Diaphorobacter ruginosibacter: one gene and its partner. The protein of the gene in region 1 interacts with the protein of each later gene in a pairwise test. Links are inferred from orthologs where the notes say so. Each region holds a gene or a part of one and is shown on either strand. Other genes may lie near its edges.

The links.
Region 2: the proteins of ruvA (region 1) and ruvC interact in binary tests that used the Escherichia coli proteins (3 or more experiments, as listed by UniProt). The link is inferred for Diaphorobacter ruginosibacter from one-to-one orthologs.

Annotation. Positions count from the first base shown.
Region 1 is NZ_CP060714.1:499,413-505,613, reverse strand. Bases 1,895-4,685 are described here. They hold ruvA (Holliday junction branch migration protein RuvA), read right to left. Parts: upstream 3,681-4,685; coding sequence 3,108-3,680; downstream 1,895-3,107. Other genes in these bases: H9K76_RS02405 (PhoH family protein), read left to right, coding at 3,738-4,685; H9K76_RS02415 (trypsin-like serine peptidase), read right to left, coding at 1,895-2,944. Outside these bases: H9K76_RS02420 (trypsin-like serine protease), read right to left, coding at 1-1,246; more of H9K76_RS02415, read right to left, coding at 1,451-1,894; more of H9K76_RS02405, read left to right, coding at 4,686-4,691; rRNA maturation RNase YbeY, read left to right, coding at 4,718-5,179; H9K76_RS02395 (sulfite exporter TauE/SafE family protein), read left to right, coding at 5,327-6,091; H9K76_RS02390 (LysR family transcriptional regulator), read right to left, coding at 6,145-6,201. UniProt on the Escherichia coli protein: The RuvA-RuvB-RuvC complex processes Holliday junction (HJ) DNA during genetic recombination and DNA repair.
Region 2 is NZ_CP060714.1:4,329,147-4,331,924, reverse strand. It holds ruvC (crossover junction endodeoxyribonuclease RuvC), read right to left. Parts: upstream 1,775-2,778; coding sequence 1,226-1,774; downstream 1-1,225. Other genes in the region: H9K76_RS19625 (helix-turn-helix domain-containing protein), read left to right, coding at 2,072-2,778; H9K76_RS19635 (RcnB family protein), read left to right, coding at 210-644; thiC (phosphomethylpyrimidine synthase ThiC), read left to right, coding at 1-14.

The sequences.
Region 1 (6,201 bases):
CGTTCATCGACGTCGCGCTATCGCTCACGCAGCGCACGCCGCCGAGTCCGTTGGACGTGCAGTTCGCTGCGCCATCCAGGAGTCCAAGGCTCACTTTCAGCAGATCGCCGCGCGGGTGGTGGATACCGACCACCGGTTCGTTGCGTGTGCGGCTTGCAGAGTCCCAGCCCGCGAATACCGCGCCTGCGGGAGGCGCATCGTTGAGCCGCAGCAGCGTGGTGTCGGGAGTCTCCGCGCCATACAGGAAGGTGGCGCCATTCTTGAGCGTGCGCGTGGCCGAAGAGAGCACCTTCGCATTGCAACTGGGCGAGCGGTAGAACCAGTAGGTCTGCAGCGTCGAGGCCACGGTCTGGTCGGCGATGCAATGGTTGGCCGTCAGAAAGTACGGCGTGGCGCTGCTCGCCTTGTCGTTGACCAGCGTACCGGTACACAGGTAACCGCCTTCAGCCGTCACATAGATCATGCGCGCCACGGCATTGCGCTGCGCGTCATATTGGTCGTAGCAGGTGGCATCGAGCTCGCAATAGGCGGACTCGCCGATCTTGGCTTCCGATGCCTGCGGCTGCGTGCTGCCGTCATCGATCGGCAACGACAGGTTTTCGTAGAAATGCAGTACCGATGGGATCGACATCTGCACGGTGCTGGCAGGGATACCCGGCGGCAGCTCGATTTCGAGCGTGATCTCTTCGCCATCCACTCCAGGCGTCCACCAGGTACGGCCTGCAGGGGAGTTGTCGCCCGCCCGCTGGTTGAGCTCCAGCGTCTGCAGCACGCGCTGGCCTGCGATCTGGAATGCTCCCTCGCGCTGCCCCTGCGCATACACGCGCAGCAGGGCGCTGCCGGGCAGCTTGTCGATCTGCACGCCCAGGCGCACGCCGAAGGCGCCACGCGTCACGAAGCTCACGGCGGCCACCTGGCCACCCTGGGACAATGTCTGCCATTGCAACTGCCTGCCAAGTGCTCCGACGTCGGCCGTCGCCGTGCTGGCACGCTTGGCGCCGACCTGCAGCATGCCTTCGCGTGGCGGGGTGGATCCCGCCTTGTCCGGCACCCATTCGCCGAGGTCCACCCGTGCGGGCGCAACCTGCACCGCAAGCGCCTTCTTCGTCAGCGGGACGAACTCATCGGGCGTATCGGCGGGCTGCACATAGGCCTCGACACCGTCCTGCGAACCCGGCCCCCATGAAGGGAACGCCACCTGGGCCATCGCGACCCCCATGAACAGGGCACACAGCCCCGATACCATGGCCGCCCTGCCGGCCTTAGACAAGGCGCTCTTTGACGCGCTACGCATGGGGACTCCTCCGCTGTAATAAATGCAACAAATGATTCTATATCGTCGATAGCCAGCAAGCCCGGGGGCTACGGCCATCGACGATCCGACCCATCAATGCATGGGCAACGGGGAGCGCGACGTCATCACGTCAGGTCATTCGGCCGATTCGTGCGCTCAGGGATTGAGCCACTGCTTGATGCTGGCGCGATAGGACAGATCAAAGCGGCCGTAGTAGTCGCTGCCGGTCGGGTTGCTGCAGGATGCGCGGCCGCCATACAGCTGCCCCATCACGTAGCGCTGGTTGCCGATGCCGAAGAACGCGGCCGAGCCGCTGCTTCCACCCTCGGTCGTGCCCTGGCTCCACTTCACCTCGTAGAAGGTGCCGCTGGCGTCGTTCACATTGCTGCAGCTGTCGTCAGCGCAGACACCGAGCCCGTTCACCTTGCCGAAGCTGATCTTTTCGAGATCGCCCTGCGGATGGTGCAGTCCGACAACGCCGGAGCCTGCAGGCACGGTGCCGCCATAGAACGATCCCGCATAGAGCACGCCGGCCGGTGGCGCCTCGTTGAGCCGCAGGAACGAGGTATCCGTGCTGACCGTGGCGTACAGCAGGGTCGCACCCTTGGTCAGCTGTCTTACGCCCGTGCCCACGGTGCCCGCGTTGCAGGCGGACGCGCGATAGAACCAGTCGGTCATCAACGTGGCAGCCTTTGCCTGTGTGTTGATGCAATGATTGGCGCTCAGGAAGTAAGGCGTGCCGCTGGACTTGGCGTCGTTGAGCAGCGTGCCCGTGCAGTAGTAGCCCCGGCCGTCTTCCGCGGTGTACCGCATGCGCGCCACGGAGCGCGCCTGGGCCAGGTAGTCCGGCTGGCACATCGCATCGATGTTGCAGCTTGCAGAACCTGCCTTCTCTTCGATCAGTTTCTCCATCTGTTCGGCGCTGTGCGTGAAGTGGGAGACACGCGGCACGGCGACCTGCACATCGGCCACGTTGGCGCCCGCCGGTACCTCGATCTCCATCACGGTCTGCGCGCCGCCGAAATCGGGGCTCCAGTAAGTGGTGGCTGTCTGCTCATCCGCCCCGCTGTCCCGGATGCGCTGCGCCTGCGCTGCAAGCTCGGCGGCGGTCATCTCGGTGGCAGGGCCGCCTGCCGCGCCATAGAAGCGCAGCGTCGCGCCTGCGGGCAGTCGCGTGACCCGCACACCCAGGCGCACGCCCTGCGCCGTGGGCGACTCGAATGCGATCGCAGCCAGCCGGCTGCCGCCGGAGGTGGGCTGCCAGTTCAACAGGGCTTGCGTGAGCGGCACCGTGGCGGCGGCCGCCACATCCCGACTCACCGCCATCTGGATCGGTGTGCCGGGTCGGGTGGCATCGGCCGCTGCTGCGGCCTCGGTCTTCTGCAGCAGATTGTCGGCAGGCGCCGAGAGAGCCACCTTGCGGATGAACGGCGCCCCGGCCAGGCCCTGCACGGACGGCCCGGCCTGCGACTTCAAGTCGGCGGAGACCGACTTGGTCTGGGTGTCATAGGGCTCGATGCGCTCGGCCAGATTCGGCTGCGACGGAGTCGTGCCGGGATCCGTGTTGTCGTCACCGCCTCCACCACCGCCGCATCCGGCTATCGCCAGGACCAGTCCGCCTGCTACCCACCAATGTGTCTGCTTTGCCATCACTTACTCCTATATGACGGCTTGATTATTCAATACTTCTTTGATGCTCCGCAGACGATGCCCGACCCGTTACGCAGGAGTACGGGGTGAACGTCCACCATCGTTAACAAACTCGCGCGACCTCGGGCAGCGGATCGCAGGCTGCGCGCCGTGCCGGCAGCGATCATTTGGCCAGCGATTTCAGGGCCATCTTGATGCCTTCGCTCACCCCGATGTCGGCCGGCAGTGCCTTGAGCGCAAGCGCCGCCTCCTTGTCGTTGTAGCCCAGCGCCAGCAGTGCCTGCAGGATGTCGGCCTGATCGTCATTGACTGCCTGCGCCTTGATGCCGGTGTCCGCGCCCAGCTTGCCCTTGAGCTCCAGCAGCAGGCGCTCCGCCGTCTTCTTGCCGATGCCGGGAACCTTCACCAGGCGCCCGGCCTCCTGCAGCGAGACCGCCTGCGCCAGGTCCCCCACGCCCATGCCCGAGAGAATCGACAGCGCGGTGCGCGGCCCCACGCCCGAAATCTTGATCAGCTCGCGGAATGTCTGGCGTTCCTCGTGCGATCCGAAGCCATAGAGCAACTGCGCATCCTCGCGCACGATGAACTGCGTGAGCAGCGCCACCCGCTCGCCGATGGCGGGCAGGTTGTAGAACGTGCTCATGGGCACCTGCACCTCGTAGCCCACGCCATGGCAGTCCACCAATACCTCGGGAGGGTTCTTTTCCAGCAGGGTGCCGGTCAATTTGCCTATCATTGGAATCCTTTGCCGCGAAATGCGGCGCAATAACCGAACAATAACCAAATTATCCGCGTGATCCTGCGCCACACCTTCACCCCACACAACAACCTCCGCCTGACCCATCTGTGCGGCCCCGCAGACGCGCACCTGCGCACGATCGAGGATTCCCTCAAGGTCAAGATCGCGCATCGCCACGAGCAGTTCAAGGTCGACGGCCCCAAGGCCAAGGCGACCGAGGCCATGGAGCTGCTGCAGGCGCTCTACGAACTCGCGGATCGACCGATCAAGGAAGAGCAGCTCCAGCTCATGCTGGCCAGCGACAACTCCATGCTGGACGAGGGCAACGTGGACGGCGGCATTTCGCTGACCACCCGCCGCGCCGACCTGCGCGCACGCACGCCCACGCAGTCCACCTACCTGGAGAACATCGCCAGCCACGACATCACCTTCGGCATTGGGCCGGCGGGCACCGGCAAGACCTACCTGGCCGTTGCCTGTGCGGTCGACGCGCTGGAGCGCAGCCACGTGCAGCGCATCGTTCTCACGCGGCCTGCCGTCGAGGCGGGCGAGCGCCTGGGGTTCCTGCCCGGCGATCTCACGCAGAAGGTCGATCCCTACCTGCGCCCGCTGTACGACGCGCTCTACGACCTGATGGGTTTCGACAAGGTCCAGAAGGCCTTCGAGCGCAACCAGCTCGAGATCGCACCGCTGGCCTTCATGCGCGGGCGCACGCTGAACAATGCCTTCATCATCCTCGACGAGGCGCAGAACACCACGCCCGAACAGATGAAGATGTTCCTCACCCGCATCGGCTTCGGCGCCAGGGCGGTGGTCACCGGGGACGTGAGCCAGATCGACCTGCCCAAGGGCGCGATGAGCGGCCTGATCGATGCGGAGCGCGTGCTCAAGCGCGTCAAGGGCATTGCGGTCACGCGCTTTACCAGCGCCGACGTGGTACGCCATCCACTGGTCGCGCGCATCGTCGATGCGTATGACGCACAGCGCAAGCCCGGCGCGCGCGGCTGAAGAGGCATTGCAGAGAACCGCATACCATGTCACTGAATCAACTCACCCTCTCCCTGCAGTTCGCCAGATTCGACGGCGCGGCGGACCACCGCGCCGTGCTCTCGCGCAGCAAGGTCACGCGCTGGATCCGCCATGCGCTGGCCGTCGACGCGGAGATCACCGTGCGCATCGTCGGCAGCGAGGAGGGGCAACGGCTCAACCGCGAGTTCCGCCACAAGGACTACGCGACCAATGTGCTGACCTTCGACTACCAGCAGGAACCCACGGTGCTGGCCGACCTCGTGCTCTGCGCCCCCGTCGTGGAACGCGAGGCGAAGGAGCAGAACAAGTCCCTGGAAGAGCACTACGCGCACCTGCTGGTGCATGGCACGCTGCACGCCCAGGGCTGGGACCACGAGACCAGCGCCGAGGATGCCGATGAGATGGAGGCCTACGAAACCGACATCATGCAGGAGCTGGGCTTCGAGGATCCCTACGCTGCGGGCTGAGGCGCCGCAGCGGCAGTGTTAAGCAGTAGTGCGCCCAGGTTGCATAACGCAGACCCGATCTGCGCCTAACATCCATGCATCATCGCGCCCCGCTGTGCCCATCGAGGGCGCGGGCCTGATCACCATCACAACGAGAGACGACAACGCATGGATTTCTTCAGCCACTGGGGCCTGCTGCTCTTCGCCGCCTTCGTGGCCGGCGCACTCAACTCGGTGGCCGGCGGCGGCAGCTTTCTGACCCTGCCGGCGCTGGTCTTCACCGGCGTGCCGCCCGTGGTTGCCAACGCCACCGGGACCGTGGCCCTGTTTCCGGGCTATGTGGCGGGTGCCTGGGGATTCCGCGAGGACATGCAGCCGCCTCCAGGCCTGTCGATGCGCACGGTGGTGATCGTCTCGCTGATCGGTGGCATGGCCGGCGCCGCACTGCTGCTGTTCACCCCCGACGCCGTGTTCCGCAAGGTCGTTCCCTGGCTGCTGCTGGTGGCCACGGCCATGTTCGCCTTCGGACCGCAGATCCGCGCCTGGGCGGCCAAGGAAGCGCATCCCGGCCAGCCCGCCTCCGCCGTCAAGGGCATGCTCGGCATGCTGGCGGTGGCGGTGTATGGCGGGTATTTCAATGGCGGCCTGGGCATCCTGCTGCTGGCGCTGTTCGGCCTGCTCGGACAGACACAGCTCAACGCGATGAACGGCATGAAGAACCTGGTCTCCGCCCTGCTCACCGCGATCGCGGTGGCCATCTATGCGGTGGGCGGGCTCGTGCAGTGGCAGCAGGCGCTGGTGATGATGGTGGCCGCGACGCTGGGGGGATACATCGGCGCGCGGGTCGCACGCAAGCTGCCGGCGGCCTGGCTGCGCTGGGGCATCGTGGCGACGGGGCTGGTGATGTCCATTCTGTTTTTCCTGCGGGGCTGAGCCCGCCCGGCAGTCTCCAAACCGCCTTCTCGCGAACCGGTTTCACCGGGTTCCTATGAGCCGGATCGCGGCCCGTCCGTCAGGGTCAGGCATTCCCGGACCGTCTCGAT
Region 2 (2,778 bases), 3.8 Mb from region 1 along the record:
AGCCCGTGGCGTGACGCTGATGCGAAGCCACGGTTCTTGCAATGGCAAAGCCGTGCAACGTAAAGCAAAGCTGACGTAAATCCGCCGCCTGCCGACTTGGCAGGCGGCTTTTTTCATGCAACATGGAATCGTGTGCAAGGCATCGGCTGCAGGGTGTTCCGCCCGTATGTCCGTATTGCTTGCCTGCCTGCCAACACAAGGAGGTTCACATGACTGCAAAGATTCGCATCGCGACGAGGACATTCACGGCGGCTGCCGTGGCGCTGGTGCTGGGCGTCACCACCCTGGGAACGGCCTTCGCACAGCCGGCCCGCCCGGACATCACGCGCAATGATCACCGGGATCACGACCGTCGTGGCCATGATGACCGTCGCGGCTATGACCGCCATGACAACCGTCGCCCGAATCCCCCGGGCCATGTGCGCAATGATCACTATCCGCGAGGGGCAGGCCCGGATCATCGATGGCATCGCGGGGACCGCATCCCGCCGGCCTATCGCACGCGCAGCTATGTGGTGGAGGACTGGCGTACGCACCGCCTGACTGCTCCGCCTCGGGGGTATCAGTGGGTGCAGTATGGGTCGGACTATCTGCTGGTCGCGATTGCGACCGGGGTGATTGCCTCGCTGATTCTCAGCAACTGATAAGAGGAGGTATGTTGTGTCGTCGGGGTTCGGCTTCTGCTTGCTTGTTTGAGGGTGGAGGCCGGGACTGCCCCCGGCGGGGCAGTAACTTTTTGCGCGCGCAAAAAGTCACCAAAAAGGCGTCTTAATACCCACGGCAGAACTCTCTTCGTTCCTTCGTCACTCCGTTCAAACAGCCGCCGTGAGTCAGTTGAAGGGGAGGAGTATTCGGCACGTCGCTGCGCTCGTGCTTTGGGCTTCGGTTGAATTGGGTTGAGTGGTATTTGCCCGCTACTCGTTTTTTGGACGCGCCCTTCGAAACTGGCGTGGCCTGATGCGCGGGCAGCCGTGCAAGGGCCGCCCCGCCGCACCGGCTGCGTCCCCCTTCCCGAATTGCGTAGCAATTCGAGAGAAGGGGGAAGGCGCGCAGCGCCTCAGGGAGATGCCATAAAACCTCGAGCGCGGCCTGTAAAACCGGCGCACCCCAAGGCGAGGGCAGCCGAGCAAGGGCCGTCCCGCAGCGAGGGCTGCGTCCCCCTTCCCGAATTGCGCAGCAATTCGAGAGAAGGGGGAAGGCGCGCAGCGCCTCAGGGGGATGCCTCTTAATAACTTCGTCCAGCCCTGTACATCGCATGCTGCTTGCGCTGCAACTGAGCCACTTCGTTCACCCTGGCCATCGCCATGCCCGCATGGGCATGCGTGATCGCCAGACCCAGGGCGTCGGCCGCGTCGGTGCCGGGCAGGCCGGGGAGTTGAAGGAGCCTGCGCACCATCTCCTGCACCTGGCTCTTGGCGGCGCGGCCGTGGCCGACCATGGCTTTTTTCATCTGCAGGGCGGTGTACTCGGCCACGGGCAGGTCCTGCGAGACCAGCGCGGCCAGGGCTGCGCCACGGGCCTGGCCCAGCAACAGGGTCGATTGCGGGTTCACGTTCACGAACACGATCTCCACCGTGGCCTGGTCGGGTTGGTAGCGCTTGACGACCTCGGTGACGCCCTCGAACAGCACCTTCAGGCGTCCCGGCAGGTCGCCGCGTGCGAGCGCGGTGGTCCGGATGGTGCCGCTGCCCACGTAGCCCAGTCGATGGCCGTCGACGTCCACGACCCCGAATCCGGTGGTCTGCAGTCCAGGGTCGATTCCCAGAATTCTCACGCGCTGTGCTTCCTGTCTTGGGGTATGAGCCTTGCAACTGGCTTGCATTTGGCTCATAGAATGTGTGGAAAGTTCAAAGATTCCGATAGACGGAACATCAAGAATTGTCCAACAAAAGTTTTCGCAAACTTCTAGACTGTAGCCGGAATGGAGCCAAGCCGTCTGGAGACAAGAGGGCGAACTCCTTGTTTGATGAAATGAGGTGATGGCCACGCTTGCCGTGGCTGCTGTCACCATAACAGGCGATCCGGGACGGTGCGAGGTGGTGGTCCGCCGGATTGGCCGATGAAAGAACTCATGAGCACCGAAGTCCGTTCCGTGCAGCGCGCGCTGCAGATTCTCCGGGTGATGAACGAGCGCGTGAGCTGGACGTTGCAGGAGTTGCACCAGCGCACGGGCCTTGCCAAGTCGACACTGCACCGCCTGCTCAGCACGCTCGAATCCGAGAAGTATGTGCGCACCGATCCGCATGTCTACGGCCACTATCAGCTCACCCAGGCAGTCGGCAACCTGAGCTGCGGCGTGACCACGCAGATGCAGCTGGCCGAGCTCGCGGCGCCCATCATGGTGAGCACCACGCATGCGATCAAATGGCCGCTGTCGCTGGGCGTGATCGACCACCACCAGATTCGCGTGGTGTACTGCACCATGCCCTACAGCCCCTATGCGATCCGTCCATCCAGCGTCGGCCGACGCTATGAGTTGACCGAGTCGGCCTCGGGGCGCGCCTACCTGTCGTTCTGCGGGCCGGTCGAGCGTCGCATCCTGATCGAAGAGATGAACAGCCGCGAAGACGATGGCCCGCGCCTGACCGACCTGCGTGCCATGCGCCGCATGATCCGCGAGACGCGCCGGCAGGGGTTTGCCGTGCGCTACGGCCATCACCGCTCGGAGAGTGCCGCGCTGGCCGTGCCGGTGTTCAGCGCGGGCATGCTGCGGGGGGTGCTGGTCTACACGACCTTTGCGCGCCAGATGGATGAGCGCATGCTCAAGCGCGCGGTGCC